Regions from separate parts of the Vibrio sp. 1F263 genome, predicted to be linked through region 4. Evidence: predicted binding sites of a transcription regulator. Region 4 holds the regulator's gene; each other region holds the start of a gene.
What was found. The regulator PurR, encoded in region 4, represses purine synthesis genes. The targets are predictions, from matches to a motif close to TNANGNAAACGTTTNCNTNA.
Positions count from the first base shown of each region.

Region 1: a site for PurR is predicted at 3,899-3,918, ahead of ACED25_RS05725 (formate--tetrahydrofolate ligase). Genes of this name have one in related genera too.
Region 2: a site for PurR is predicted at 4,867-4,886, ahead of ACED25_RS16825 (phosphoribosylaminoimidazolesuccinocarboxamide synthase). Genes of this name have one in related genera too.
Region 3: a site for PurR is predicted at 4,018-4,037, ahead of pckA (phosphoenolpyruvate carboxykinase (ATP)). Genes of this name have one in related genera too.

Region 1 covers NZ_JBGONI010000006.1:27,216-34,958, forward strand. The annotation lists gene ACED25_RS05720 (diguanylate cyclase) at 1-1,879, opposite strand, end outside; gene ACED25_RS05725 (formate--tetrahydrofolate ligase) at 2,120-3,868, opposite strand; gene ACED25_RS05730 (inosine/guanosine kinase) at 4,163-5,467, opposite strand; gene ACED25_RS05735 (CreA family protein) at 5,611-6,087, opposite strand; gene ACED25_RS05740 (hypothetical protein) at 6,336-6,830, shown strand; gene ACED25_RS05745 (HD domain-containing phosphohydrolase) at 6,891-7,743, shown strand, end outside.
Region 2 covers NZ_JBGONI010000029.1:31,340-39,082, forward strand. The annotation lists gene ACED25_RS16795 (DUF3334 family protein) at 1-625, shown strand, start outside; gene ACED25_RS16800 (DUF2786 domain-containing protein) at 846-1,535, shown strand; gene ACED25_RS16805 (OmpA family protein) at 1,641-2,309, shown strand; gene ACED25_RS16810 (hypothetical protein) at 2,452-3,546, shown strand; gene ACED25_RS16815 (hypothetical protein) at 3,712-3,900, shown strand; gene ACED25_RS16820 (SulA-like leucine-rich domain-containing protein) at 4,254-4,661, shown strand; gene ACED25_RS16825 (phosphoribosylaminoimidazolesuccinocarboxamide synthase) at 4,985-6,088, shown strand; gene ACED25_RS16830 (transporter) at 6,277-6,654, opposite strand; gene ACED25_RS16835 (helicase-related protein) at 6,858-7,743, opposite strand, start outside.
Region 3 covers NZ_JBGONI010000010.1:72,807-80,549, forward strand. The annotation lists gene gspD (type II secretion system secretin GspD) at 1-1,329, opposite strand, end outside; gene gspC (type II secretion system protein GspC) at 1,371-2,294, opposite strand; gene hslR (ribosome-associated heat shock protein Hsp15) at 2,574-2,960, shown strand; gene hslO (Hsp33 family molecular chaperone HslO) at 2,979-3,872, shown strand; gene pckA (phosphoenolpyruvate carboxykinase (ATP)) at 4,210-5,835, shown strand; gene ACED25_RS09410 (AsmA family protein) at 5,990-7,743, shown strand, end outside.
Region 4 covers NZ_JBGONI010000001.1:72,446-80,188, reverse strand. The annotation lists gene ACED25_RS00360 (alpha/beta fold hydrolase) at 1-523, shown strand, start outside; gene ACED25_RS00355 (DUF2007 domain-containing protein) at 653-970, opposite strand; gene ACED25_RS00350 (TVP38/TMEM64 family protein) at 1,065-1,745, opposite strand; gene ACED25_RS00345 (TfoX/Sxy family DNA transformation protein) at 1,900-2,490, opposite strand; cyclic di-GMP riboswitch class I at 2,618-2,703, opposite strand; gene purR (HTH-type transcriptional repressor PurR) at 2,874-3,878, opposite strand; gene torD (molecular chaperone TorD) at 4,197-4,844, opposite strand; gene torR (two-component system response regulator TorR) at 5,132-5,845, shown strand; gene elyC (envelope biogenesis factor ElyC) at 5,938-6,744, opposite strand; gene cmoM (tRNA uridine 5-oxyacetic acid(34) methyltransferase CmoM) at 6,860-7,645, shown strand.

The sequences.
Region 1 (7,743 bases), on a different contig from region 4:
CAAGGAACAAACATACACTGTTTCTACCTACTGCTTTTGCTTCGTAAAGAGCTAAATCGGCGCACTTATAATTGAGTGCAGGTTCACCTGTTAGGTTGGTTATTCCGCCACTTATTGTAACGACGTTGTCGAACTCGATACTGATCGCGATTCTCAGCCTATTAAGCACATAGTCGGCTTCTTGTGGTGTCGTGTGAGGCAAGATAACCCCAAACTCTTCTCCCCCAATACGAGCCACGAAATCGGTATCTCGGCATTCACGTTGCAGTACCTGTGCTACGGTTTGTATGGCTTTATCGCCATAATCATGTCCAAATCTATCGTTAATGCGTTTGAAATGGTCAATATCCAATATGGCTAAGCAAGATTGCTCGCGAGTAGGGTAACGACTAACGCGAGAACACTCGTCACGAAGCTCCAGGTCGAACTTTCGTCTATTCCAACAGCCAGATAGTGCATCTTTTTCGCTAAGGTTTCTCAATTTATTCTCGAGCTCTTTGTGTTTGCTGATATCAACAAATGATGCAACATAAAATTGAATCACATCTTTTGAGTCTTTGATGGTTTGTATTCGAAGAATTTCCGTGATGAAGGTGCCATCCTTTCGTCGGTTCACCACTTCGCCTTCCCACATCCCTGTCTCTTTAATGACGCTCCACATTTTAGTGTAGAACTCTTCATTATATCGGCCAGCGTTAAACAATGAAGGCTGTTTACCTTTTACATCTTCTAACTCGTAGCCACTGACACGGGTGAACTCTTGGTTTACTTTTATGATTCGGTTATTTTTGTCTGTGATTAATAGGGCAGACATACCGTTCATTGCCGCTTTGGCGAGTTGGCTTTCGATACTGTTCTTTTTATGATTTCTGTTCCACAGTACGAAACCTGCAGATATCATTGAAATCAATATCGAGAGTATGATTATCTGAACGACTATGGCGTGATTTTCTTGTTGAAACTGAGTGTTAAATTGATGTTCTTCAATATGAAGAACCATATAAATTGGTCCTTCAAACTGCTTAATCTTAGGGCTGATGTCAGAGTGAAAATACCAGTTTTTACCATCAAAATAGCTGGATGAGGTGCCGCTTTGAATATTCTGCCACAGGCCTGGGGCTAGTTTTGCATACGTCTTGTCTGAACGTGATTCAATCACATGCCCAAATGAATCCTCAGGGTCGGGACCCATGATGACATGACCAGTATTATTAAGGATGACCGGAACTGTCGCTGATGTACCTATCTGGTAATGTAAGCGATCATAGATCTCGCGCATATTTAGGTTAGCAATGAAATAGCCAATAATGTGCTCCCCTACAGTGACAGGCGTCATAATGCGAAGTGTCGGCGAAAAGGGGCGAACTAACTCTCCATTTTCAACTTCTAGATCAATGCCTGTAGCTTTAACTTCTCCAATCTCTAATTCTTGTAGCTTTTTGTAGTAATCGCGAGAGGATTTGTTTTGTAACTCGTGGTCTGGAGTGACACTTGCGTGGCCATCTTTATAGTTGACGCGGAATACTTCATTAGCGTCTAGATCTAGGAAACGCAGTTGAGAGTAGTATTGTTGCCCGTGTGCCAATACAACCCACAGATCCTGCAGTGCTTGTTTGTTAGTAACTGAAGGCTCGGAAATGGAACGAAGTAGGGTCTGTGAGGCGGCAATAGAGGGAACCGCGTTTGATATTTGCTCAACAATAATAGCGAGTTGACGGAAGCTGTATTCGATTTGGTTTTGATTAGACTGTTTGATGTTTAGCGCATACTGGGCTTCAACCCGTTCAAATTCAGAGTTTATATAGAGAGCAGGGACTAATCCTAGGACAAACAAGGTACATAGAAATTGGCTGATCAGTTTTTTTATACTCGTATTCATCACTGTCCTCGAAAAATCAGCGCAATACTATATATTTTGTAGGCCTATTAATGTGATCTTGACCCAAAACTTATAATCAGATGTGCATATTATTTCGTTTTTAATGAAATTTATTGCACTTGGGGTGTTAATTGAGCAATTAGGTATCAGAAACGAGACCTGTCCGCAAATATAATGGGGAGCATAGTACGGACAGGTTATTCTAGATAAAGCGGATTTTTAGCCTATGTCTGGTCGTAATTAACTTAAGCCAACGATGTTTCCTTTGCTATCAATGTCCAACGACATAAAAGCCGGTTTATCCGGTAGGCCTGGCATGGTCATTACATTGCCGCACAGCGCGTAAATAAAGCCAGCACCAGCACACAGTTTTAGCTCCCTAACGGGTACGTCAAACTGAGATGGTGCACCTTTTACGTGTGCTTCTGTCGAGATCGATAGTGGTGTTTTTGCTAAACAAACCGATAGGTCGTTATAGCCATGCAGTTTGAATTCGGCCAGTTGTTTTTTAGCCAGTGGAGATAGCGAGATACTTGCTGCGCCATAGCCAACTTCAGCGACGGCCATCAGTTTTTCTTCTAGGCTTTGCTTTGAGTGATACAACGGCTTAAATTCACTCTGTTTTTGGCAAGCTTTTACTACGGCGTGAGCCAATTTAGTCGCCCCTTCGCCACCCTGACCAAATGCTTCGCTTACTTCAACACTAACGCTTGGGTCGAAGTCGGTGATCATCTGTTTCAAAGCATCGAGCTCTTGAGTTGAATCTTGTGGAAATCGATTGATCGCAACAACGGTAGGCACTTGGTATTGCTTAACGCTGTTGATGTGCCATTTAAGGTTCTCAAACCCTGCAATAAGCGCGTCTTGGTCATCATTAAAGATTGAATCTGGTAGCGGAGTTCCTGGTCTCAAATCGTATAAACCTGAGTTGGCTTTTAGACCACGTAATGTTGCGACAATAACAGCACAATCTGGATTTTTTTTCGATGCTTTCACTTTGATGTTACATGCTTTCTCAAAACCCATATCTGAGCCGAAGCCACCTTCCGTCACGACAAAGTCACTTAGCTTTAACGCAACCTTATCGGCAATAATAGAAGAGTTACCGTGTGCGATGTTAGCGAATGGCCCCGCGTGGATTAGGGTAGGAACCCCTTCAAGGGTTTGCATCAATGTTGGCTCTATGGAGTCTTTCATTGTGACTGTCATAGCACCTGCTACGTTGAAGTCATCTGCAGTTAATGGCAAGCCTTGGTTGTTGTATGCGAGTACCACTCGTCCGATACGCTTTCTTAAATCTTGGAGGTCATCAGTGAGAGCAAGAATAGCCATCAGCTCTGAAGCGGCTGAGATGTCAAAGCCATCCTCGCGCTCAAAGCCATTAATTGTTTTGTCTGCTTCGTTCTTGCCAACCGTGATCATACGCAGTGCGCGGTCATTGTGGTCAAGTACACGTCGCCACACGATTCTGCGTGGGTCGATATCCAGAGCTTTTAAGCCTGAGCGAGCCTCAAAGGCTTCTAACCCTTCACGTTGCTCATGATACAAACGAGCGTCAATAGCGGCAGATGCGAGGTTATGAGCGACTGTTACGGCATGAATGTCGCCAGTCAGGTGAAGGTTCAATTGCTCCATTGGGGCAACTTGTGAATAGCCACCGCCGGCTGCACCACCTTTTACACCAAATACCGGGCCCATTGAAGGTTGGCGAATGCAGGCCATAGCGGATTGGTTAATCTTTGCTAGACCTTGTGCTAGTCCGATAGTGGTGACGGTTTTGCCCTCACCAAGAGGCGTCGGTGTGATGGCCGTAACCACGACTAATTTACCATCTTGTTGGCTAGCGAGGCGTTCAAGTGATGTGAGAGACACTTTAGATTTGTATTGCCCTAATGGCTGATGTTCGTTGTGGTGCAGGCCAGCTTGCTTGGCAACTTCACTGATGTTTTTAAGGGGAGTAGAGCGACAAATATCAATATCAGACAGCATATTTGATCCTTATATCAGAACCGAAAGGTGGTACGTAAACGTTTGCGTGGCGATAGTACTGTATAAATTTGCCAAGTAAAGGCAAACCACATCAATTATGTGCTGGAAGATAACAGATCTAAAGAGTCATTGCGCGAGATCAAATCTTAAACGAGAAAAATATTCGATCTGATTACCTTCAGCTGCCGTTATATTGGTGTTGAATACAAAAAGGGCTGCATATAGCAGCCCTTCAAGGAATGGGTAATCCAACTTGGCGTTAACCTCTAAGAGTTAACTACCTAATAGAGTCGCTTAACGATCCCAGTATGTTTCTTCTAAGCTATCTTCGCGTTCAGGTAGTGCACGAGAAAGGCGAGGAGAGTGCTGAGTCAACACTTCATAGCTTACACGGTTTGAGTACTTACAAATTTGAGACAGAGAAGAATACGTTAGACACGAGTGCTCGTGCTTTTCTGAGTTTGGTACATTCACGTGGTGGTAGCTGTTTGCTGCCATGTCGTGTAAAAGTGCAGAAAGTGCACCATCACCAGCACCATTGGTGTTTTTAATTTCGCGCGGGCCACCAAGATAAGGGCCAATGTGAGAGTAGACTTTTACCGGATCTTGACAGTCTTGCTTACGCATAGCACGGCTGAACTCGAATTTATTGAACTCAGGAATGTTACCCGGTAATAATGGCAGAGTGGTTTCGCGTTTCGCAGGCTCGTCAGTGTAGCCAGCCATGTATAAACCGATAGGGCCTGCAGTACAGAGAACGAGGTCAACCCACTCAAGTGCTTTGTTAGCAGCTAGAAGCGGATCTTTTTCACCCGTTAACGCTTCACCTTCGTCTTCGTTCATCGCGACGATGGTTACGTTTTCTTTCAGATATTCTTGCCACCATTCCGCATTACCTTCGATCACGTACTTAGTACCAAGTGTTAGTACAACTGGCACATTGTGCGCTTTCGCGTATTCAATCGCTTTTTGTACCGCTTTTGGCATCGGATCTTCAGGTTTGCCGCGCATTAGGTATGACGACACAACCAATGCTGATGCTTTCTCGAACACTTTTTCAGGAACGCTTTCAGGAAGCAGTTGGTTCATGTGGCCTTCGTTGATTGCAAACGTACGTTCACCATCTTCAGAAATAAGCGTGTAGCAACGACCAATAGGACCATCAACCGTTTGAAGGTGATTTAGATTCATACGAGAAGAAGTGCGGCAAAGGTAACGATAACCAAATGAGCCAACTTCAATCTTCTTAGACATAACGCCGAGCAATACAGATTTACTGTCTGCAAGTACGGAATAGTTGTGCAGTGTGTTGCCGATAGTATCGCCAGGGTATTGATGCGTGATCAAACCGCGCTCAACTAACTCTTCGTACAGCGCATCTGCTTTACTCTCTTCCAATACCAGTGAGTGACCTTTACTCAGCTCATATTTTTCAAGGAACGCGTTATCAACACGGGCTTCGATATCAACAATCGTTTGACCAACACCGACAATTGTTGCGCGGTGAAGCTTAGGCGTTTGTTGCATTTGGTTGACCAACGGATCACGTGCGTGAGTTGGAAAGTAGTGTTTAGATTTACGCTGTCCAGGAAACTTCATATGAAAAATACAGTGAAAAAATTTTGCCGAATGATATCACATTTTGTTTCTGATTCTTTCATTTTTATTACATTTAGAATCACCTGTACGATGTCTGTACAGGTGACTCGTTTTACTTTTCGCTTGAGGGCATTTACGTGAGCCTATTCCGCTGGGAGGAGTGTTGCTGGATCAACGTAAGCCTCAGTACCCCATAGGGGAACGGTTGAAAGGCTATGCTTGAAACTGCCTTCTGTTTCTTTGGTGGTGTATGACAAGTAAAGCAGCGATTGATTCTCTGCATCGTAGATACGACGAACCTTCATTGTTTTAAAGAAGATACTTTTTGATTGTTTGAACACCACTTCACCAGATTTGCTTTTGTCTATTTTAGCAATCATTTCTGATGTAATTTCACCGGTTTGACGACAAGAAATAGAGCTATCGCTTGGATCGGAAAGGCTAAGGTTTGCTTCGATTGAAGCGATATGACAAGTCACACCTGCGATTTTATCATCATCTAAAGAAGACATTTTGATATCCTTCATTGTGAAGAATCCAAGAGAGACGTCGCCAACCTCGTTGTCCGAACAGCCAGCCAACATTGTGATGATACCCGCTGCTATTAAGGCTTTTTTCATAAGAAGTCCTTTTTATTTATAGAGTTCTGTTTACTATAAGGATATTGAAAGCTTGAATACGAGTGTAGAGCTTTTCGTTAAGTTCTTAAAGGATGTTGTTGGATAATGGAAAATATGAAGCATTTAAAGTACTTGTTGGCCTTGGTCATGCTCTGTATGCTCTGTGCTTGTAGCTCGGCACCTCAGTCGAATATATGTCTTCCAAATAGCTGTGACATTTGGGGATACTAACCGTAGGTACTAAAAGAATGAATAACGAAATACCTGAAATTGTACAGAAGAAAAACCAATGGCTGTTTAGTCAACTCGATATTGCCTACCCCGCAAAAGAGAGCCTGCTAGGCCGAGAACTTTATCAAAGCAAACTCCCGTCCAAGACATACCAACTCCTCACCCAAGATCAAACACCTTCCCAAATTGATGAACTGCATAAAGTCGACTTCCATAAACTGACCGTACTTTTTTCACTTAACCAAGCCAGCGCTTACCAAGATGAAACCGAAAGGGCGTACATGTTAGAGTTTTTGAGTCAGATTATGTTATCTGACGAACATGTCTTATACATAGGGACTCAAAATGGTGATGTAGCAGCGAGCGCTATCGTTACAGAAGCGGAGGATTCTCTGCTAATCTCAGACGTTGTGGTTGGAAGTGGTCAAAGTATCAACGCTTTTGCTAAGCAGATCCTTGATTTTTGGGCACAAGATCATGCTTCTCGCGATAAAGTGTGGGTCGAGAACTAAAGGTTCTTTGAGAAAGCGTTAATCTAAGTAAAATACCCCGTCTTATTTAAAGGGTATTGTATGTACAAGCTATTGTTCTCAATCGCTGTATTGTGTGTTAGCGCTTATTCTTCACTCAGTTTTGCTAATGACTGGGATATCAAACGCATCCTAGTTTTACACTCATACGAACCTTCTTATCAGTGGACCGCTGACTTCCAAAAAGGGATAGACAGTGCGTTCAGCCAATCTCAAGCCGAAGTTAAACTCTCAATCGAGTATTTGGATTCAAAGCGCGTCCATAGCCCTGAGTACTACGATTCTATCGCAAACTACTTACGTACCAAATATGCAGATTATAAGTTTGATGGTGTAATCGCGACTGACGACAACGCGGCTAACTTCCTTGAATCTCTGCCTAGTTTGATCGATCGCTCCACACCTGTCGTTGCTGCCGGTATTAACGATTTCAGTACCGACATGTATTCGGTGTCTGATAGAGCAACCGTGCTTTATGAGAACGATCAGATAGACGTCAATATTGATCTAATTTCGAAGTTAAGACCTAACCTAAAAATACTGTATTTCATCAATGATTACAGTGTCACTTCTGAGTTAATTCGCAAAGAGATGAATCGCGTGATGACTGAGTTCCCTAATATCACATTGGTTGAAATACGCGATTTATCGTTAGTGCGTACCCGTCAGTTTTTGGAAGGTATCTCTGCTGATGACGCGGTTTTGCTCAGTCATTACAATACCGAATTGAATCGAGGCGTGTATCATACTTATCAAGAGGTTTCGGATACTTTGTCTAAAGCAAGTGCTGCTCCAGTGTTTGCTTTGTGGCAGTTCTATATTTCGGGAGATGTACTTGGTGGCTATGTGAATCACTCTCAAAGCATGGGTGAAGAGACGGTTAAGGCGCTCGATA
Region 2 (7,743 bases), on a different contig from region 4:
CTCAAACGTACTTACTTCAGCGACGGCTTCACAGGTGTCCTACTCAGCCATGGTTCAAAAGATCAACAAGACAAGTCTTAAGCCAGATTTTGGTTGTTTCGTCTTGTTCGACGGCGGGTTTTCAGGTCTTGTTGTTATCAATTTTACGTCGAAAGCAGCGCTAGAGATCTACACAAATTACATGCGTAATATGGGCATGCCTGAAGACGAACTCGCTGTACTTCATACTTCAGACGAAGTAGGTGATGTATTAGGTGAGTTGATGAACCAGTTGGTTGGCGACTTTACCAACAAAATCCGTAAAGAACTGCAAACTAACATCACACAAAACCAACCGAAAATGCTGGCATTGAACAAGCAAGTGAACCTTTCTGTTGATACTAACTTAGATCGCCCGCAAGCTCGTCGTGTTACTTTCTCAACTGCCGACAACAACATTTTCTACCTTGAGCTTGCAATGGACAAAACAGAATTCATCCAATTGGAAGAATTCGAAATCGCTGAAGACGAATGTCCAGACAGTATTCTTGAAGCGACTCAGAAAAAAATGCAAGAACCAAAGCAGCCAGAGCAAAGTTCAGGCAACGATTCTGCAGCTGATTTACTCGATGAACTTGGAATCTAGGTTACAAATACTCTAGTTAATCAAGAAAATCGTGTCACTAACGCCATCAATCCTCTTGATGGCGTTTTGTTTTGTCCGGGACCCGCCGCTTCCTTCCTATGTCCTTATCTTCCATAATCGTTCACCACATTCCTACAAATGACTTTTGACTTTGCTGTTACTCGCCAAAACATGTAAAATGTTGGACTTTTAAAAATTTGCGGTAATGATTAAGTTGTCGATGGATAAGAAAAAAGCCCTAAAGAAAATTGCCAAGTGTCTTGAGCTTGGAAACTCTGCGAACGTCAATGAAGCTGCCAATGCGATAAAAATGGCGCATAACTTGATGCTGAAATATGGTCTCGAAAAGGACGATATTGAATTTATCAAGATGGGAAAAACTCAATCCAGTCACCTGTTACCTGCAAATATCAGCTCTACACTGCTGCGTGTTATTCGTGGTATTAACACCAAGTTTGGCGTAGAAGCCGTGTTACTGAATCACAAAGGCCTTAAACGCGTTGAATTCATTGGTGAAGCCGATCGCGCTATCTTCGCGGCTTTTGCGTTCGATATTATTTATCGTGAACTGAATGAGCACACTGGCCAATTCAGAAACAGTTTTGCGGGCTCGGGAACAGGGACACTAGAAGTAACACGTCGCGTAAACTCTTACGTTTCGGGTTGGGTAGAAGGTGCGCTTGAAAAACTGCCTGTTATCACCCCAGACGACGAGTCAAACAACAAGATCAATAACTACATTGATAAAGAATTCCAAAACATCGACCGTGAAACGTTCAAACAACAACTCAGAGAAGCGATGAAAAACCTCACCGCAGACTATGAAGTTGGTTTGAAGAAAGGCCGAAAACTGTCTGTAAATCGACCTGTTGGCGGAACTCAAGCCGTTAAAAAGATAACTAAATCATAGAGCCACTTTACATTGCTTCAGCGTATTGATAAAAACCACCAATAGGACTTATTGTTGTCTTTCGTAATTCATGCGTTTGACAGAAGTACATGATGGAGAAATACGTTGAAAAAAATCACACTAGCCCTGGCACTCACTGTTGCTCTAACGGGCTGTCAAGCGACACAACGCCAAAACGCGACAACTGGCGAATCTGAGACTAATTCCGCAACTCAAGGCGCTTTAATTGGTGCAATCGCCGGTGCTGTTGCTGGTGCTGCTACGGGTGACGACTCTAAAGACCGTCGTAAGCGTGCACTCATCGGCGCAGCAGGTGGCGCCGCAGTTGGCGGTGGTATCGGTTACTACTTTGACCAGCAAGAAGCTGCACTTCGTGAAGAACTCATGAACTCAGGCGTTCAAGTAGAGCGTGTTGGTGAGAACCAACTTCTACTTCGCCTAGAGAACGGCATTGGCTTCGATTCTGGTTCTTACGCTTTAGAATCAAGCATCCACAAAACACTTCGCGGCGTTGCGCGCATCTTAGTTGAATACCCAGACACTAGCCTAGTGATCGAAGGTCACACTGACAGCACAGGCAGCGAGTCTTCTAACCAAGTTCTTTCTGAGCGTCGTGCTGAATCGGTTCGTGCATTCTTGATCTCTCAAGACGTTGCTGCAGGCCGTGCCATTGCTCGTGGTAACGGTGAACGTTACCCTCTGTGTGACAACAACACCTCTCAAGGTCGCGCTTGTAACCGTCGCGTAGAAATTCAAATCTTGCCGCTTAAGTAGCACGATTAAAGCCCAGTTCGTCTTTATCTATTGAATTAACCTCTATATAGTTGCTTATCGTCGTGTTGCTTGTTCAAAGTCACACGACTAGCCATATTCATACTGATATACCGACTCTGGGCTTTTTAACGAGACTTATCTATTGTTTATCCTATCCAACTTTCTGTCATCATCACTTCTTAGAACTCTATTTTTTACCCTCATCTTTTCCACAATACAGTTCTCTACTGCACACTTCGTTCATGCAGAAAGCAACGTCGCATTCTCGATAGAACCTCAAGATCCAGTTTCTCAATACCAACTAGCTCAAGCTTATGAATCAGGTAATGATGTCCCTTTGAGCACCAACGATGCATTTTATTGGTACTCGCAATCCGCAGAAAACGGCAATGCAAATGCGCAATTTAGGCTGGCTGAATGGTACTTGGCAGGATCAGGTGTAGAGCAAAGCAACAAGCTAGCTTTAGAATGGTTTATTAAATCAGCCTTGCAAGGTAACCAGCGCGCGCCTATCGAAGTCGCAAAGCTCTACGAATCCTCACTTGAGAAAGAACTCCTAAAACCATTAGATGAAGCACAGCTATGGTATGAAGCGGCCTTAAAAAACAATCCAAAAGCCGAAGATGGCTATAACCGCATACTGGAAGCGCAATTCAACCAGCAACGTGCCAAGCAGATCTCTTCGATTGAAAAGCTCAACGACAACGTCATTGCTGAAAGCAGCACGAATCAGAGGCTATCTAATCCAAAGCGAGCAAGTAGCTCCCCTTCTTATCTGCCCTCTAGAGAGCAGGTAACACGTTCTAACCTAACGTATTCAGACTATCTAATTGGCACAGCCTTAGCCGTGTTGATTTCAATTGTCAGCATTATCATGACTCTGGTGATATCAAAAAGAAGACACGCTCTAAAATCGGGTGAATTGGGGCAACAAAAGCAGACACTTGAAGCACAGCTTAGCTCGAAGGACTTCACTATTAAGCAGCAGAAACGTCAGCTGCACACGATGTTCCATGAGTTAAAAAAACAGAAAAATGACAACAGCCTGAACAATTTACAAGTAGCCTGCGCTCTATTTGGGTATACACCTAGCTCAATTCCGAATCAAAAAAGCATTAAAATTCGATATAAACAGCTATCCAAAATCTACCACCCAGATGGTTACGGATGTGACGAAGAGATGAAACGTTTGAACAATTCGCTAAAAACCATCCTTAAGAGTGTTGCAAAAACGTAAACAACCAAGCAAACTCGATTTCCAAAGTCGCAAAGATATCGATTTTATTAGTACTGCAATCGATCCCCCTCTCAAAAACAGGTAACAAACTATTAACTAATGAGTCTTACTTGTGTCATAATTTGCGCCGAAAATACACCTGACTTAAACAGGTGAGGAGAGAATATGTTCACAATAGAAGGCGTTTGTGATTGGTGCAAAAAGCCAAGCCTAGTTAAAAAGCACGACTACCTAGATGGTAAGTGTCATCATGCATGTCAAGAGTGCAATGATATGGCCACCATTGATGTTCGCCAGTTCAATATTGGTGAAATGGAAATGAGAGCAAAACTCTCCCAAGCGACATTGAGATAAGCAACACCGTTGAAATATAAGAAAGCGCCTAAGGCGCTTTTTTTGTATCTGAGATTTATCTTCTTATCTTCTTATCTTCTTATCTTCTTATCTTCTTATCTTCTATACAGGTGTATACAGTACTTTTCTGTCAAAACCACTGTGTACACCTGTATAAAGCTCACATTTCTTCAACTTATGAGACAAAACAACAAATTCATTCAAATTTAATTTTCACTCTATTTTCAATCACTTAAATAAAAGCCACCTCCATACCCAAGCAAGATCGTCCAATAATCCCTCAAAAAACGCTTGATCTTATAAGCAACAAAAACTACTGTATACACATACAGCATGTATATAAGGACAGCAAAATGATTCCAGCACACGTTAAAGCACAACACTCTAGCCCGCTAACTCACTGCGCATTTACATCCGTCTCTCGTGACACAAAAAGTTCAAACGAAGAAGCGTTGTTTGCCAAAATGGCGTTGCTGTCCAATCAACATCAGTGGTTACTGTTTACGGCTCAAACACCAAGACCATCGGCTAAACAGCTGCAGCAACATAATGTTTGCTGTGATCGTGTTATTCACATGAAAGCCTCTAATCAAATGACAGAAGTAGAAACCGTCGAGAAAGCCATTCGATCTAAGAATGCGAGTGCGATTGTTGCAAGTGCATCGATTGATCAGTTCAGCCAACAGTACCTAAGAACATTAGGATTGCGCTTTCAGTGTGAAGTCTTCTTTATTGATGCCAATTCAGAGCGTATTCACTAGACCGCCTGACTTAATAACATTTTGGATCAAAAACATAGCCCATAAACATAGCCCATAAACATAGCTTAATCTTTTAGCTAACAAACTTAAGTTAACTTAACAGCATAGCTCCAAAACACAGTCCAAATATACTGCCTTCCCCTGCCCTACAATTCGCCAATTTTCTAGCGAATAGTTAGGCGGGGGTTTTTATTTGATCAATAGATTTAGCAATCGTTTGCTTTTTCTCTGGAAGCAAATAGTAGATTGGGTATAATGCCCGTCTAATCATGTGCACACCGCACTTCTCTGTATGACGTTTGATAAAAGATAGGAATGTCTAAATGAGCCTTGCTGATCAAGTTCTTGCCGTAAATGATGACCTACCAATCCGTACTGATAAACCTGTCCACAGTGGCAAGGTTCGCTCAGTCTACTGGTTAACTGAAGAAGATAGCCAACGACTAATTAAAGAGAAAGGCTACGATGTAGCACCAGATGCGCCTTTAGCAATCATGGTGATCAGTGACCGTATCTCTGCATTTGATTGTATCTGGCGTGGTGAAGGGAATCTAAAAGGTGTTCCAGGTAAGGGTGCAGCTCTGAATGCTATCTCTAACCACTGGTTCAAATTGTTTAAAGACAACGGCCTCGCTGACAGTCATATTCTTGATATCCCTCACCCGTTCGTATGGATTGTACAAAAAGCTCGCCCAGTCATGATCGAAGCGATTTGTCGTCAATACATCACAGGTTCAATGTGGCGTGCATACGCAAACGGCGAACGCGAATTCTGTGGTATCGAGATGCCAGAAGGCCTTGAGAAAGACAAGAAATTGCCTGAGCTACTGATCACGCCTTCTACAAAAGGGATTTTGCAAGGTATTCCTGGCGTTCCAGAAGCTGATGATGTGAACATCACACGTAACAACATCGAAGATAACTTCGCAGCATTCAATTTTACTCAAGCAAGTGACATTGCGCATTACGAGAAACTTCTAAAAGAAGGCTTCAACGTAATTAGCCAAGCGCTAGCAAAAGTCGATCAAACCTTTGTCGATACGAAATTTGAGTTCGGCTATGTGAACGATGCTCAAGGCAAAGAAAAGCTTATCTACATGGATGAAGTCGGTACCCCAGATTCATCTCGCATTTGGGATACTCAGGAATACAATAACGGCAACATCGTTGAGAATTCAAAAGAAGGTTTCCGCCAGTTCCTACTTAACTACTTCCCTGATGCTGATATTCTTTTGAACAAAGAGCGTATGCCAGAGCGTGAAGCGTTAGCTCGTGACAATGAACTTCCATTGGATTCATTGATGTCTCTGTCGCGCACTTATCTTGATATCGCGGCGAAGATTACAGGCGCGGAAATCGTACTGAGTGAGAACCCTAAGCAAGAGATCATCGATGTATTGCGTGCTGACTATGGTCTAGTTGACTGATTGCATTCTAGAAAGCGAGTAAGCTCGTAAACACAAGTTCCAGATACGAAAAGGGCCTCATCATTATTGAGGCCCTTTTTCGTGTGCGATTTTTAATATTCTTTGAGCTAGCTTCTAAGCGATATGTTCTAAGCAATAAGCTCTAAGCTCTAAGCTCTAAGCTCTAAGCTCTAAGCAATACTGATAGATTAAAGCTTAATAGTAAACTCTTCTCCAGTATTCTCGGCAATCACCAAATGACTGCGCGATTCAATGTACTCGATCTGCTCTTCTTCAAGAGAATATGGCATAGCAACTTTGAGTTCAGTGATCCCCTCTAGCTTGGCTAGCTTGAGTAAGGTAACAATGTTTGACTCATCACTTTTACGCGTCGACATCGATTTCAATGCCATCTGCCATAAACGATCTTCAGGGCTTGCGAGCTCTTTAATGCTATCTCGCCAGACAGTACTAAATACTGGCGCAATCGTGGTGAGTGCTTCCAGAAAAGTCCATTTTTTACTGCATGAGGCGCCAAGAAATGTTGTGTAATCAAACTCTACACGCGTCTCTGTCTGTTTATCCATGATGTCCCCCGACACTTTGACAACACAATATACTCAATATCTATCAACTCTTTCTTTATAGCAATAGGATATAGAAGAATAGTCTTTTATGACCTTTTGATTGGTTAAAAAGGCATATAAAAATCAAACTTGTAACAAAATAAGTACTGAAAAAACATATATGCACCTATTTGATTAATATTTTAGAGATAAAACTAATCCATCTATTTGATATCAATTATCCGACTCGCTTTTTTGTACTGAATACGCCAGCCAGACCATGTCGGGAGCTCCCAACGTTTTGGCGATAACTTTCGACTGCCCGATTGATAATGAACGTAAATCAGCTTGCGTGCCGGCAGGTATTCGACTTCGAGTTGCAAGTCGGCAAGGCTCAATGCAAACGGGTACTTTTCCGAAAACTCTGAATAGAGCCAAGTCGGGATACCATCGAATGGAATATCTGCATGGTCGAACATTTCCAATTCGCTCACATCAGTGACACCTAACACTTCAAGCTGCTCTAATAACCATAGCTCAAAGTTAATGTTCTCAATTTCTGGTGTGTATTGGGTTTGTTCATCGAGACCGAGTTTCACATACAGCTGCCAATGTTTGATTTGTTGAGTGCGAGCTTGTGCAAAACCCGGAAGTTGAACCCCATTCGATACAAGATCGACGATCGGCTTTAACGATAGTTGCCCTTCCGCTGCCACGAGCTTGGTCGTGATCGTGCGGCCGGCATACACCAACGCCATCCCAGTATAGACGCCGTCATCATTCACAATCGTTTCACCTTGCTCCCACTCTCCTAGCTCAGCATCAATGATAAGCTCAAGAGGAATGGGGGCCGTGACCGTCGCTAAGGTCAGTGTTTGCTTAACACCTCTTCCCGGCAAACTATGAGTGTCTAACACCAACATCGCTTGTGCATTGTCCGGGAAACGATTCTGACGGCCGAGTACTACCTCTAACACTCCGTTGGCAAAGGCTTCTTTCCTTTTCAGTCTGCGCACAAAGACTAACTCAGGATGCAGCTTAATAATGGTGTCAATTAGTTCAATACGCAGGAAACGGGACGCGACTTCTAATTGAGGAAGTTCAAACACC
Region 3 (7,743 bases), on a different contig from region 4:
GTCACCCATAACGACACTCATTGCAGCGCCATTAACACCAGAAAGTGCAGAAGCCAAAGTTGAATAGTCACCCTTTTCAGTCGTGGTTTCATTACGTAGGAAGTTGTTATCCTTATCGTAAACCGCTTTAGTGGTTGTCGAGTCTTTTGCTTCCTCTAGTCCCACCATCACACCGCCAATCGATGCACCGGTATTGCTGTACTGAATCATGGCACCCGTTTCTAGGTTGCCCCACTGCACACCCAGGTTAACGCCGTCACCTTCAGCCATTTCAACAATTAAGGCTTCAATCAAAACTTGGGCACGACGGATATCGAGTTGAGCGATCACGTCTTGCAGCGCGTTCATGATGTCTGGCTGTGCGGTAATCACCAACGAGTTAGTATCGCTGTGAGCCGAAATCATCACTTGGTTGCGCTGCGATGAACTGCCTTTGGTTGATGTTTGTTTCTCTGATTGCAGGTTGTCAGACACGCCTTTCAGCACATCTACTAAGTCTTCCGCTTTTGCGTATTTAAGGTAGATAACTTGGTTGTTACCCTTAGTCGCCATTTCAACATCAAGCTGTTCAATCAACTTTCTTAAACGACTGCGTACTTTAGGGTCGCCTGAGATAAGAATTGCATTGGTACGCTCATCGGCAACTAATTTAGGCTGCAGGAAGGCAGGGGTGTTTTTAGCATCTGTGGTTTTACTTAGTGCATCGACTATACGCACCATCTCCGCGGCGGAAGCATTCTTTAGTTCAACGACCTCAATCTCTTTATCACCCGCTTGGTCTACACGCTTGATGATCTCTGCTAAACGGTTTACAACCGCCGCACGGCCGGTAATCAAGATGATATTTGCAGGATCGTAGTGCACCACGTTGCCCGCGCCCGCGTTGTCATTCAGTTGACGAAGCAGAGGAGATAGCTCACGAACCGAGACATTACGAACCGTCACAACACGTGTCACAACGCTGTCGCCTGTGATCGAATCACGGTCGCCAACAACTGGGATTGCCGAGGTTTTAGAATCTTTCGCTTTGATGATCTTAAGAACACCCGAGTCCATTTCAACGACTGCATAGCCGTACACTTCTAATACGTTTAAGAAGAAGCTGTAATATTGCTCTTCATTGAGTACGTCGTAGCTGCGTACATCGATTTTTCCGCGCACCGAAGGGTCGACGATGATCGTCTTCTCTAGATTACGACCAACAATATTAATAAACTCTTGAATATCAGTGCCTTTAAAGCTGGCACTAAAATCACTCGCGATGGCGGCGGGTGTGCAGATCAAGCTTCCTGCCAATAACCATGCACTTTTCTTAAACCAATGCTTCACGTACTTCTCCTACACTTTCGTCCTTCGTTAGACGCAAAGTTTTAAAATTCAATAAACACTTCATGTTGTTGACCATCTCTCTCGACGACGAGATTTAGCTCTGTCAGCTCTGAGATAGAACGGAATATGTTGCCCATAGCGGCGGGGTCAGTCAGGTCTTGACCATTTAACTGAGTAGCAATATCTCCGTTTTGGAGCCCTACTGAGTTAAAAAGTTCTGAATCTTTGCCAGGGCTCACACGATAACCAATAACGCTATCGTCGCGCTTCACCTGAGACAGTCGAACATATTGGAAGATTTGTTGCGGATCTTTCATTATCTTCGCTTTAATTTCATCTAGCTTTTGCTCTGCTGAAGCAGGGTTATTACCACGAACCGAAGAAGAAGCGCGAGGTGGCGCAGGGGCTGAGACAGCTAAACGCTTGTACTCAATACCTTCAAGCATCAAGGTTTCGTCTCGACCTGAGTTATCAATAATCACACGATCGACTAATACGGCTTTAAGCTTAGCTCTAGTGCCTTCTATCTCTTCATTAATTCCGTAGGTCGCCTGCGTACCGCGATTAGCGATCACCGCCAAGCTCCGTTTTGGATTAGAACTGGCAACAGCACCGACCAAAACTAGATTTAATCGTGTCTTTGGCGCATCTTGGATAACTTGCTGTTCAACCACAACTGGCGTGGTTGGGTTATAGGCACCAAAAAGGTTGCTCCGCTGCAAAGAAGAGATATCAAGGGTCGATTGAGGAGTAGAAGACGATGAAGCTGTTGCTTTCCAAGGCACGACGGTTTGCTCAGCAGGTTCAATAAACCATGCAAGCTGTCCTAAAATCCATGCGGAAGCTGCAATCAACATACAACACATCGCTAGGCTTAGTTTCTGCTGAAGTACAAATCCATTTTCTAATAAGCGGCTCAACACAGGAGAATTTCCTGCGCGATTCTTGAGCTCTAAAAAGTTCACTTTCCTTGCCCCTTTTCATGACGACAAATGCTGCAAATCATTAAACTTTCAGCTTTTTTATTCATTCGTTCGATACCAAGCTTATTTAAGCATAAGATCCTGAACTATATCATAGCAAATCTATAAAGCGGCATTACATGGCTATTTTGTATTATGACTTGAAAAAAATGCCAACCGCCTCCACTTTAAGCTTCTACTTAATGTAATTAAAAGCATGTTGCGCACTGTTCATTACAGTTAAACCGCATTCATTTCTCACTTAATAAGGCACAGCCCTATATGAAAACTACTAATGAAGCTGTCAGACTCGATAAATGGTTGTGGGCAGCTCGTTTTTACAAAACCCGGTCTATTGCTCGCAATATGGTCGATGGTGGCAAAGTCCACTATAATGGTCAGCGCAGCAAGCCAAGTAAAATTGTCGAACTTGGAGCAGTGATTACCCTGCGCCAAGGTAATGAAGAAAAGACGGTGACAATCGAGAAAATCTCGGCCCATCGTGGTGGAGCTCCTATAGCTCAGACACTCTATGAAGAAACCACCGAGAGCTTGGCAAAGAGAGAAGAGTTTGCAACACAACGTAAACTGAACGCTCATAGCCCAGCACCAGAACGTCGCCCAGATAAAAAGCAACGTCGTGACATAATCAAGTTCAAGACTCAATAAGCTAGAAGGAATAGCCAAATGGCCAACCCAATGTCTACAAGTAATGTTTTAAATCGCTACCTATTTGAAGACCTATCAGTTCGTGGTGAATTGGTACAGATGGACGAAGCGTACCAACAGATTATTTCTAGCAAGGAATACCCAGCGCCAGTACAAAAGCTGTTGGGTGAGCTACTGGTTTCAACGACGCTACTAACAGCGACTCTAAAGTTTGAAGGCTCTATCACGATGCAACTGCAAGGTGATGGCCCTGTATCTCTAGCTGTTATCAATGGCGATAACGATCAGAAGATCCGTGGCGTTGCTCGCTTTGATGGTGACATTGCCGACGACGCTGGCCTGCACGATCTAATAGGTAAAGGTCACCTAGTGATCACTATCGATCCTAAGAAAGGTGAGCGTTACCAAGGTATCGTTGGTCTTGAAGGTGACACTTTAGCTGAAGTCCTTGAAGGTTACTTCGCAAACTCTGAACAGCTAAAGACACGTCTATGGTTGCGCACTGGTGAGCATGAAGGTAAAGCACACGCTGCTGGTATGTTGCTACAAGTGATGCCAGACGGCACTGGTACGCCAGACGACTTCGAGCACCTAGAGCAGCTAACTGACACAGTTAAAAATGAAGAGCTATTCACTCTAGAAGCAAACGAACTGCTTTACCGTTTGTACAACCAAGAGAAAGTACAACTGTTCACACCACAACCGGTTGAATTCTTCTGTGGTTGTTCACGTGACCGAAGCGGTGCCGCTATCATTACTGTCGCTCAAGAAGAGATCTACGACATTCTTAGCACGGAAGGTAGCGTTGCTCTACACTGCGATTACTGTGGCACAAACTACTCGTTCGACAAGAATGATGTTGACGCTCTGTATGCAGAAGCAGCAGATAAAGGCAGCAATACGGTTCATTAATTTACGGCGTACCAAAAACACGTAATTTACCCCAAAAAGGTCAGCGCAACGCTGGCCTTTTTTGTGATCAAAATATCGCAAACTCCGTAACATCTCGTAATAAAATCACCTCTTAATTTTAATCAATTAATAATGTTCTCTCCTCTAGCGCAAAGGTTTGCGTACAGGATAGACTAGTCAGGCCAATATGTGATGAGGCGCTTAAAACCCCATGGTTAATATGGATATTTTTTGAGCTATATCCCTGTTTCCCCCGAGCCTCGTTGCTAGCATGGTGAGCAGATAACAATAAAAAATTAATACAAAATCCCTACAAAATATCCTACAAGGAGCACCTATGACCGTTATGGAACATACTAAGGCTGCACAAATTGATCTAACTAAGCACGGACTGACTGGCGTTACTGAAGTTCTTCGTAACCCTAGCTACGAGCAGTTATTCGTTGAAGAGACACTGCCAGGTTTGGAAGGCTACGAAAAAGGCGTAGTAACGGAACTAGGCTCTGTTGCGGTTGACACTGGTATCTTTACTGGCCGCTCACCAAAAGATAAGTACATCGTTAAAGATGACACCACGCGCGATACCATGTGGTGGTCAGATCAAGGCAAAAACGACAACAAACCGATTACAACTGAAGTATGGGATGAGCTTAAAGAGCTTGTGACAACTCAGCTATCTGGCAAGCGCCTGTTTGTCATTGACGGTTACTGTGGTGCTAACCCTGATACGCGCTTAAGTGTACGTATTATCACTGAAGTAGCATGGCAAGCGCACTTCGTTAAGAACATGTTCATTCGTCCAACAGACGAAGAGCTAGCAACGTTCGAACCTGATTTCGTGGTAATGAACGGTGCTAAAACAACTAACCCTAACTGGGAAAAGCAGGGTTTAAACTCTGAAAACTTCGTTGCTTTCAACCTAACAGAGCGCGTTCAAATCATCGGTGGTACTTGGTACGGCGGTGAGATGAAGAAAGGCATGTTCGCAATGATGAACTACCTACTTCCTCTGCAAGGCATTGCTTCAATGCACTGTAGTGCTAACGTCGGTGAAGAAGGCGATGTAGCGATTTTCTTCGGCCTATCAGGTACCGGTAAAACAACCCTATCAACCGACCCTAAACGTGAGCTAATCGGTGATGATGAGCACGGTTGGGATGACGATGGTATCTTCAACTTCGAAGGTGGTTGTTACGCCAAGACCATTCGCCTATCTAAAGAAGCAGAACCTGAAATCTACAATGCAATCCGTCGCGATGCGCTACTAGAAAACGTAACGGTTCGTGGCGATGGTTCTATCGATTTTGATGACGGCTCAAAAACCGAGAACACTCGTGTTTCTTACCCGATTCACCATATCGACAACATCGTTAAGCCAGTATCAAAAGCCGGTCACGCTCAAAAGGTTATCTTCCTGACTGCTGATGCATTTGGTGTGTTACCACCTGTTTCTAAACTGACTCCAGAGCAAACGAAGTACCACTTCCTATCTGGCTTCACTGCGAAACTAGCAGGTACAGAGCGTGGTATTACTGAACCAACACCAACGTTCTCTGCGGCATTTGGGGCGGCATTCCTAACTCTTCACCCAACTCAGTACGCTGAAGTACTTGTGAAGCGTATGGAAGCAGCTGGCGCTGAAGCTTACCTTGTGAACACTGGTTGGAATGGCACTGGCAAACGTATCTCAATCCAAGATACTCGTGGCATCATCGACGCTATCCTAGATGGCTCAATCGACCAAGCTGAGACTAAGGTTATCCCTATGTTTAACCTAGAAGTACCACTAGCGTTGCACGATGTTGACCCAGCGATTCTTGACCCACGTGACACGTACACTGACCCTCTACAATGGGAAAGCAAAGCGAAAGATCTAGCAGAGCGCTTCATCAACAACTTTGATAAGTACACAGACAACGCTGAAGGTAAGTCACTGGTTGCGGCAGGCCCTCAACTGGACTAACACAACCATCTGCTCGGGCTTAGCCAAAAGCGAACGTCCAATTTAAAGTGATATTTTTGTAGCAAGCCCCTCTTTTGAGGGGCTTTTTTGTTGCTGCTTGTCCCTTTTTGTTCCACTCTGTTTTGAGACAATTGAAATTTAAGGCTTTCAGGGAATGAAAAAGGTATTCATGGTGTTCGGCATTGCGTTGGCTATCGCCGTTGCAACTATCGCAGCATTGCTATTAAGCCTACAAACCCAATACCGTACGGATATTACTAACTTTTTTATCAAACATGCGATTGAACAACGTGTGCTCATTGAAGATGTTGAGTACCAGGCGCCTTATCACATCACCTTAATGGGCATTACCCAAAGCCAACCTGAAAAACAAACACCGCTGTATATCGACAAGATTGACCTTTGGTTCAGCTCTAGCTCGATTACGGAGGCCAAACTGGTCTTTGAATCCGTTTTAATCAGTGGCCTACAGTTAGAAGCCGACGACCTAGAAACGTTCACCTCTTTATTTACCCAGCCAAGCATTAAGATCCACCAGCTGGCCATCAACAATCTCGACTTTTCAACCCCAGACTTTAACGCGCGAGGCATCGATCTTCAGATCTCCGACCCAACGTGGAACAACGACAACTCACTTCTACCTTATGGAAAAACCCAACTTTCTGCCTCACAGCTGTATTGGCAAGGCGAAGCGTTCGATAACCTGTTGATTGATCTAGATCTTAAACCAAGTGATAGCACCCTGTATGGCGCTTCGTTTGACTGGCGTGGTGCCAAAATTTCTGGTCAAGCAGAGCAGTATCAGCAAAATTGGTCGTTGGTGAATGTGACCGTCGATGGCTTACGACTCAATCAGAAACAGACCCAAAGCCTACTAAGCAAAGAATGGGATGTGGCAGGTATTCAGATCAATCACATCAATAGCTTAGATATTCTGCGTAGCGATGTAGAGTGGCAAGACGGCCACCTCGCAGCTTTTGATGCCTCACTAGAAAATATCCAACTGCCTTTTGAGCTGTGGAAGCAACAGAAAGCCATTTTCTCTCTGCAAGCAGAGGGAGTGACCATTGATGATGACATGTTCATAGAGCCAAGTATCAAGCTCAATTTAGATACGAACCAGATTCTGATTGAAGATTTCTATACTCAATTCCTACAAGGCACTGTTCAACTTAATGGCGAAGTAACCCCTAGCAGCATTCAATTAGCTCAGCTCGACCTGCAAGGCATAAAGTGGATTACGGAAAGCCAAGATAGCCCTCCACCCGCCACTCGCTTGATACCTTGGCTCACGCAGCTCCAGAATGTCGAAATTAGCCGAATTAACATAGAACGCAGCCAACTTATCCAACTCGCACAAAAGCCTTACTGGCAGGTCTCAGGATTACATATCGAGGGGTATCAAGTTCAACTTCTACAAGATAGAAAGCTAGGTCTGTGGCAAGGAAAGCTGATGGCCAGCGCGAATGATGCCAGCTACCAAAACATTATTAGCGCTCAACCAGTGGTTGAGATGAATAGCGAGCAAGGAAAATGGACGCTGACACGCCTGTTTATGCCACTAAAGCATGGCTATGTTGAAGCCAATGCGACACTCGATTTTAACCAAATCAGCAAGCCATGGAGCATAGATATTTCTGCCGATGGATTACCGATAGCTCCCATATTACAGCAACTTGAACTACCGCTCGACGCAACCGGTTATGGCGAGTTTGAACTTCAAGCTGCAGGTTTATACGGCGATTCATTAATGCTCGGCTATTCCACAACAGGTCAACTCACTGGTAGCGTTCGTCAAGGTGTGATGACCTTTAATGACAAGCTTTCTGAAACATCGACTGATAACGTATTTGAAATCCCAGAGCTCAATGCGAATTTTGACCGTGGACGCTTCACACTCGAACCAGC
Region 4 (7,743 bases):
TGTTGGTATGTCTTTGGGTACAATTATCGTTCGTAACGTGGCCGAACTGGCGGCAAGCAGAGTACGTTCGATGGTGCTTGGTGGTGCTGTCACTAAACTCAACACTCGATCTCAAGTCTTAATCAAATTAGGAAACCTGAGTAAGCACATCATTCCTTATATGTGGCTATACAGCCTTTTTGCTTATGTTGTGATGCCGCAAAAAAGTCAGAAAGAATCACGTCACCTGTTTATCCGCGAAGCGAAAAAGCTGTGCCAAAAAGAGTTCAAGCGCTGGTTTATCCTCACGGCTGATGTGAACCCATTGATGAAATACTTTAAAGACAGGGAGTTGCCGATTCCGACTTTGTATTTGATGGGCGAGCGCGATTACATGTTCATCAAACCCGTTAAAGAAATGGTCGAAGCGCACGAGTCGAGCGAGTTGGTAGAAATTGCCAACTGTGGGCATGTATGTAATGTAGAAAATCCTGAAGAATTCAATCAACAATCTATCGCTTTTATCCAAAAGCAAATTCAGTGATTCTCTGGGTTGGTTATCAGGCTCGATGATCCAATAGAATTAAAATAAAAACGGGAAGCTAATTTAGCTTCCCGTTTTTATTTGGAGGAGGTATTTGACCGAATCGTGTCTGTAATAACTGAAACTTTGCTATTCAGGCGAAGCAGCGCCGCACTGCCAACAAGACCCGAATTGTGCTTCATTGATTTCATGACACTCACCACAACGCCACTCTTCATAGATGATCGAATCTTGCTGTTTTTGGTAGTCATTGACGATCGTGCGGGCTTTACTAGCGAGTTCTGGCTCATATAACCATACGTAAGGGTCTGTATCTTCGGTAAATGGGATTTCACCTTTTAAACCAAACAAACCCTCACCACGGACTTCACACGCAATATTCTCACTTTCTAACAATCCACAGATGATATGAGCTTCTGTCGGATTCGATGCACTGAAGATTTTCATTGAAATAGAACCTTATTTGGCTGCATGCGTTATTTAGCTATTTAGCTATTTAGCTACTTAGTTACTTAGTTACTTAGTTATTTAGCTATATACGTTACTCAGCGACAGGTGCTGAGCGAAATTTGTTCATTAACCATTTAGCAATAATTGGGAATACACCCAGTAAGGCAAATGACAACAGTACTGAGGGAGACACGATGCCCGAAAGTGAATCAATTTCTGCGAGTTGAGTTCCGGCATTCAAGAAAACGGCGGTACCCGGCAACATACCGATTTGGCTAGTAATATAGTAACGACTCACCGACATCGGTGTTAGACCCATCAATAGATTGATAAGGAAAAACGGGAAAACAGGAATTAGACGTAGCGAGAATAAGTAAAATGCACCGTCTTTTTCAACGCCCTTATTTATGGTAGCTAACTTGTCGCCAAACTTGGTTTGGATCCAGTCACGTAACAAGTAACGGCTACTTAAGAAGGCGAGGGTTGCACCAATAGCGCTCGCGAAAGACACCAGTAGTAAACTGTTCCAAAACCCAAACAGCGCAGCGCCTAACAGTGTAACAACGGCGGCGCCAGGAATTGAGAAAGCCGTAATCATGACATACGCGACAAAGTAGATAGCGGCAGCGGCAATGAAATTGCTCTCGATGTAGTCATTCAACACAGCTTGCTGGGCTTTTGCATTTTCAAGCGTTAAGTACTGGCCGAAATTGACGCCTAACAAGACGATGGTTATGACCAACACAATACCCAATATCATTTTTTTACTCATTGATACTTCCTCTAAATTTTCAATGCATACCATTAGTTTTTCAATGTAAACCATTAGTATAGATAGACAGGCAAAGCATAGAATAACTTTCACCAGATATAAAAAAAGCCGCAAAAATGCGGCTTAGTTATCTAGATAGTTTGCACTGACAATGTTAATTGACGTGATTGATAAGCTCTTCACGACGTTGCTGCGGTATAACAGACCAATGTGTACCATTGATCGCGCCTTCTAGGGCCCATAACAGTTCAATACTGACAGAAGACGCGTGCGATTCTTTGATGGCGTTAAATGCGTTTACAGAGCCAGATTCATATAAACGTTCTACAGAATCGATCCCTGCCTTTTTCAACATCCGCTCGGTGGCGAGTCGAAGGTTAGGCAGATCTTTGAGTCGAGTTGGTTTAGCAGAAGATTGTTCAGCTTTCTCTTCTTTAGCAAAACCTAGAGACGTAGTCGCAAGCTGCAAGATTTTCTCTTGGTCTTGCCATAAGCCTTCAGGTAAAGCGAAATATTTAGTAACGACAGGAAAACCACGTTTTTTGTAGACGTACGGTTGAAATCCTTGTTGTTCGAATTGTTGCGTTGTGCATTTGTCAGCTCGTATATGCAACTGGTCATTCACAACCAGGGCAAACATAGTGTCATCAGCAAAAAGCCCGAATCCACCAAACATTGAGCGTGACTTAATTTTTCCTAGGGGCTCAAATAATTTCATTGAGTCCTTTAGTATCGGTTTATCCATGTTATTTATCTCGGTGTATTTGAACTACGCCACCAAATAAGCAGGTCCGAGAGATTAGCAAAATGTTGCAATTAAATTGTCAATAGGCTGTAAATTACTAAAGTATTAGTAGTTACTGCATTTTGCCATCGGTAACCCCGCTACCATACCAACGAGTGGTTTAGGCCGGAAGCTTTGCGTCCCACTTTTTCAAGTGGTTTGCCCTGTGCGTGACTGGGTTATTAGAATAAAGTTTTTGTTGAATTAGGCTCACACTTCTTATTTCAAAATGTGATGTTGCTTCAATTAATGACCTTTGAATTATGCATGCAAGTGCACTTTGTTTGTTGAGGAAAAAAACGCACCTAAAGGTGCGCTTGATTAAACTAAACTCATTACATCAATTAATTTAACGTTTTAACTGTACTTCGCTCAACAATTTCAGGGTGCATTTCGAAGACGCGTTTCTCGTGGTCTTTGTCTTTTATACGCTCTAGTAGTATTTCGAATGCATTTTTACCAACACGGCGCTTAGGTTGGTGAACCGTCGTTAACGGTGGAGAGAAGTATTCAGCCAATTCTATGTTGTCGTAACCGATCACTGAGATATCTTCAGGAATACGAATGCCTTTTTCTTGTAATCGACTCATCAGTCCTAATGCCATCGTGTCGTTAAAACAGAATACTGCGGTAGGGCGATCTTTCATCTCAATGATTTGGTCAGCAGCAATCACAGCTGTGTCACATTCAAAGTTGCCTTCGATGATCATATTTTCATCGGCAGTAATCTTCGCTTCATTGAGTGCGCGCTTGTAACCTGAGATGCGTTCAACACACGCTGCTTTGTCTAAGTGGCCACTTAAACATGCAATCTTGGAGTGACCGCGCTCAATGAGGTATTTGGTTGCTAGGTAGCCACCTTCTTCAGAGTTATCGATGATCTTATCAGCCTGAGAGCTTTCAGGGCCCCAGTCCATGATAACTTTAGGGATGTCTGCGTGACGGTCTAACATCTCTCTTAGTTCTTCAGTCAGGTCAGAACACATAACTAAGATGCCATCTACACGTTTCTCTGCAAGCATTCGAATGTAGTCACGTTGCTTTTCGTAGATACCGCCCGTATTGCACAAGATCAAAGTGTAACCTTGACGGTAGCAGTAGCTCTCAACACCATCGATAACTTCAGAGAAAAATAGGTTAGTTGATTGAGTCACTAGCATACCGATGGTGCGGGTTGTATTGCACTTCAAACTACGAGCAACGGCACTTGGCGCATAGTTCAGTTCGTCTACGGCTTTGTTTACTTTTTCTTGAGTCGCTTCAGCAACAAAGCGAGTTTTGTTGATTACGTGAGAAACGGTTGTTGTTGATACGCCGGCTAAGCGTGCGACATCTTTTATAGTGGCCATGTTTTTATCCTATTAGAAGCTACTTTCCCAAAGTACGGAATGAAGTAGCCGTTAAGCTACCTAACTAAGAGCTTAAATTTGTAGGGCTCTTTGGGTACTAAAGTGCTAAAAAACAAAAAACCGCTATTGAGCGGCTTGTCTTAACACCGAAATGCTCTGAACTTCAATAAGTGTAGCATTTCGTGAATGTTTCATATTTTATCGTTTGCGGTCACAATTTTAGACTGACTAGAAATTACTCGCAATAAAATTCACCCAGAAATCCGGGTGAATGGTCACAATTCTATTGAATTTATTTATCGAGTCGTCAAAAAAAGCTTATTCGCCAGCTAGGTATTGAGTGTCTAATTTACAGAATGCCAATAGCAGGGATGAGACTGATGCGTAGAAACCGAATGTGTCAATGTCATGACATTTAACGTTGAACTTTGGTACCCAAGTAAGCAGTTGCTGTTCGATAAATTGCTGTTGAACAGCAAAGGATTTCTCTAGTTCTTCTTCTAGTTCAGTTTCGTTCGAACGAATGATTAGATTACCTAGGAAATCGAGTTCGATAGCAATGTGGTCAGCTGGCTCTTTTAGGTCTTGGTTAACCACTAAGTTGTGTTTAGCCATGATCTCTTCCATATCTTTTGCTGGCTTATCGTTCAATAGGCCAGTTTGGCCGATATACATAGAAGCGTAAGGAAGTGCGCCATGTTTATCAGTCTTTAAGAATAAGTCACAGAAGTCAGCAGACAATTCTAATTGAGCATCTTCACGTGTTTGTAGACGGTTTAGCGCATCCACTAAGCTATCAATCGCCGGCTTTAGTGTTTCATTTTCACCTAAACCAGTTAGGAAAGAACGAATTTCAACAGAGTGGTAGTGATCGAGTTCTTCTTGAGTGAGCTCTTTAGCGAACAAGCTTGATAGCCACCAGTATATTTCTGCTCGTTGTTCGTTGAATGCTTTCGTATCTTTCATTTCTTAGATCCTGATTTAGTCTTGTGGTGTGTGTATACCTAGCATCGTCGAGTGATTTATGTATAGGCACACCAAGGCTGAATAACAAGGTTATTTGCGAAACGCAAAGTTACTCGTTAGTAGTAATGCCTATATTGAATTGCGATGGGCGACAAATAGCAAGGTTTAAGATTGTCTTGTATCAAAAAAAAATCATGTTTCTGGCTTTTATCTTCTGTAGTACTAGAATTGTTACGAGTTATGAATAGAATGGTCACTGAAACTATTAAATAAGAAAAGTGGTGTAGATGAGCTATCACGTATTAGTCGTAGAAGATGATGTGGTAACCCGAAGTAAACTGGTTGGATATTTCCAGAATGAAGGTTACACAGTGAGCGAAGCTGAAAGCGGGGCTCAAATGAGAAAAATGTTAGAAGAAAATAACGTTGACCTCATTATGTTAGACATCAACTTGCCAGGCGAAGATGGATTGATGCTAACTCGCGAATTACGCAGTCAATCAGACATTGGAATAATTTTAGTTACTGGACGCACGGATAGCATTGACAAGATCGTTGGCCTTGAAATGGGCGCAGACGATTACGTTACTAAACCCTTCGAACTTCGCGAGTTGTTGGTTCGAGTTAAAAACCTCTTGTGGCGTATTTCGGCTGCTCGTAAAACGGCAGCGGTTGCGGTAGAACAAACAGAAGACGAATCTGTGGTTCGTTTTGGTGAATGGACGTTTGATATACCTCGCCGTGCGCTAAGCAAGAACAGCGAGCCGGTGAAATTGACCAAAGCTGAATATGAACTATTGGTTGCACTCTCTTCTTACCCTAACCAAGTATTAAGCCGTGAACGTATTTTGAATATGATCAGCCATCGAGTAGACGCGCCGAATGACCGCACTATCGACGTGTTAATCCGTCGTATGCGTGCAAAAATGGAGTTTGACCCTAAGAACCCACAAATTTTTGTGACGGTTCACGGTGAAGGTTACATGTTTGCTGGTGACTAATTTTCCGTGGAAAGCTGGTTTCAGTAACGATACTTGAACGTAAAAAAACCGAGACATCGATGATGCCTCGGTTTTTTTTGTTACTGAACTTTTTAATTGTTTACCGTCGGAGTAGTGCTCTCGACAGGGTCATTACTTGTGTCTAGCCAATCTCGCAAGCTTTGCCAAACTAATCCCATCGTCTCATGCCAATAGCGCTCAGTCTGCTCGAGATAGATAGCCTTAGGCATATACTTATTCCATGGTTCAACAATCCCTTCTTGTGCAAGGTAGTTGGTTGGTGCTGGTAATGGTTTCATGCCCGCGGCATTGAATTCATTAAGGGCGCGAGTCATATGGCTAGCTGATGTCACGAGCACCATTTTCTTATTCTTAACGAATGCAGCGGCTTGGCGAGCTTCTTCCCACGTATCTTTCGCAGTTTCAAGCAGAATGATATCGGGTTTCGCGACGCCGAGTGCTAGCGCTACTTTAGCCATCATTTTTGCGTTGCTCACCTCAGTGCCTGCACCATAACCAGACAAAATGAGTTTAGCTCCAGGGTAAAGACGTAAGATACGAATCCCTTCACTTAAGCGCATCAGACCGGTGCGGCTAAGCTCTGAGGTTGGTGGGATTTGGTCATCAACAACGTGACCACTTCCAAGAACCATAATGTAATCGACGGTATCATCGATAGGTAAAAAAGCGGTGTGTTGCCTTTCCATTGGCATTAAAAGTTGACTAGAAACAGGCTGGAAAGCGATTAGGAAAATACCACAGAGGGCTGAAAGGGTAATTAGGCAACCTGTCTTCCTTTTTGCAGTAAACATCACTAGGGCTAAACCCAGAAAAGCGAGAATTAACATTGCTGGCAGTGGCATCAGTAACGAAGACACTACTTTTTTCAGCTCAAACATATCCGAATAGTCCGAAAAAACATCACTTAGTAGTAAAAAGAGACATCGCCTCTTTATTCCTGAAATTCCTGTGACAGAATAGCAGGCACGATAGGACATAATAACTCAAGTAGCCGTGACTGAAGACCGTAATTTCGACGATATTGCCCACAAATTTGCAAAAAATATATACGGCTCTGACAAAGGAGAGATCCGTCAGTGCATCGTATGGGAAGATTTAGAACAAGCTTTGAGCAAGTTTGAGCAATCAGCTTCGCCGTTGCATGTGCTTGATGCCGGTGGTGGGCTTGCACAGATGTCACAAAAAATTGCGACACTAGGCCACAACGTTTCTTTGTGCGACCTCTCTTCTGAAATGTTGAAGCTCGCAGAAGAAAGTATCAGCGAAGCGGGTTTGCTCGAGCAATATCGATTTATTCATTCTCCGGTACAAAAAGTGGCAGAGCATCTCGAAGAGAAAGTCGATTTTGTGATGTTTCATGCCGTAATGGAATGGTTAGCAGACCTTAAACAGGCACTTGATTTATTGTTGGAACAAGTAAAACCCGGTGGTATTGCCTCGATAATGTTTTACAACCACCATGGTTTAGTCCTGAAAAATGTGATTTGTGGCAACATTCCTCATGTATTGAATGGGATGCCACATCGAAAAAGGTTTAAGCTGCAACCACAAAAAGGCTTGAAGCCTGAAGAGGTTTATCAATGGATAGAAGACGCTGGTCTAGATATCTGTGGTAAATCAGGCATTCGCTCTTTCAGTGACTACATAGGTAATATGGAGTACATGGGCGATTACCAATTTGAAGATGTGTTGGAACTAGAGAAACAGCTATGTCGCCAAGAGCCATATCTGTCGCTAGGCCGTTATATTCACGTTTGGGCTCAAAAACCTGCGCAATAACAGCGGTGAATGTGGTAAAAGAAGCCACAACATGCGCTATGCCATCGTAAGAAGCCGCGTCATAAAGAAATAGGCGTCATATCTAATACGTTCGATAT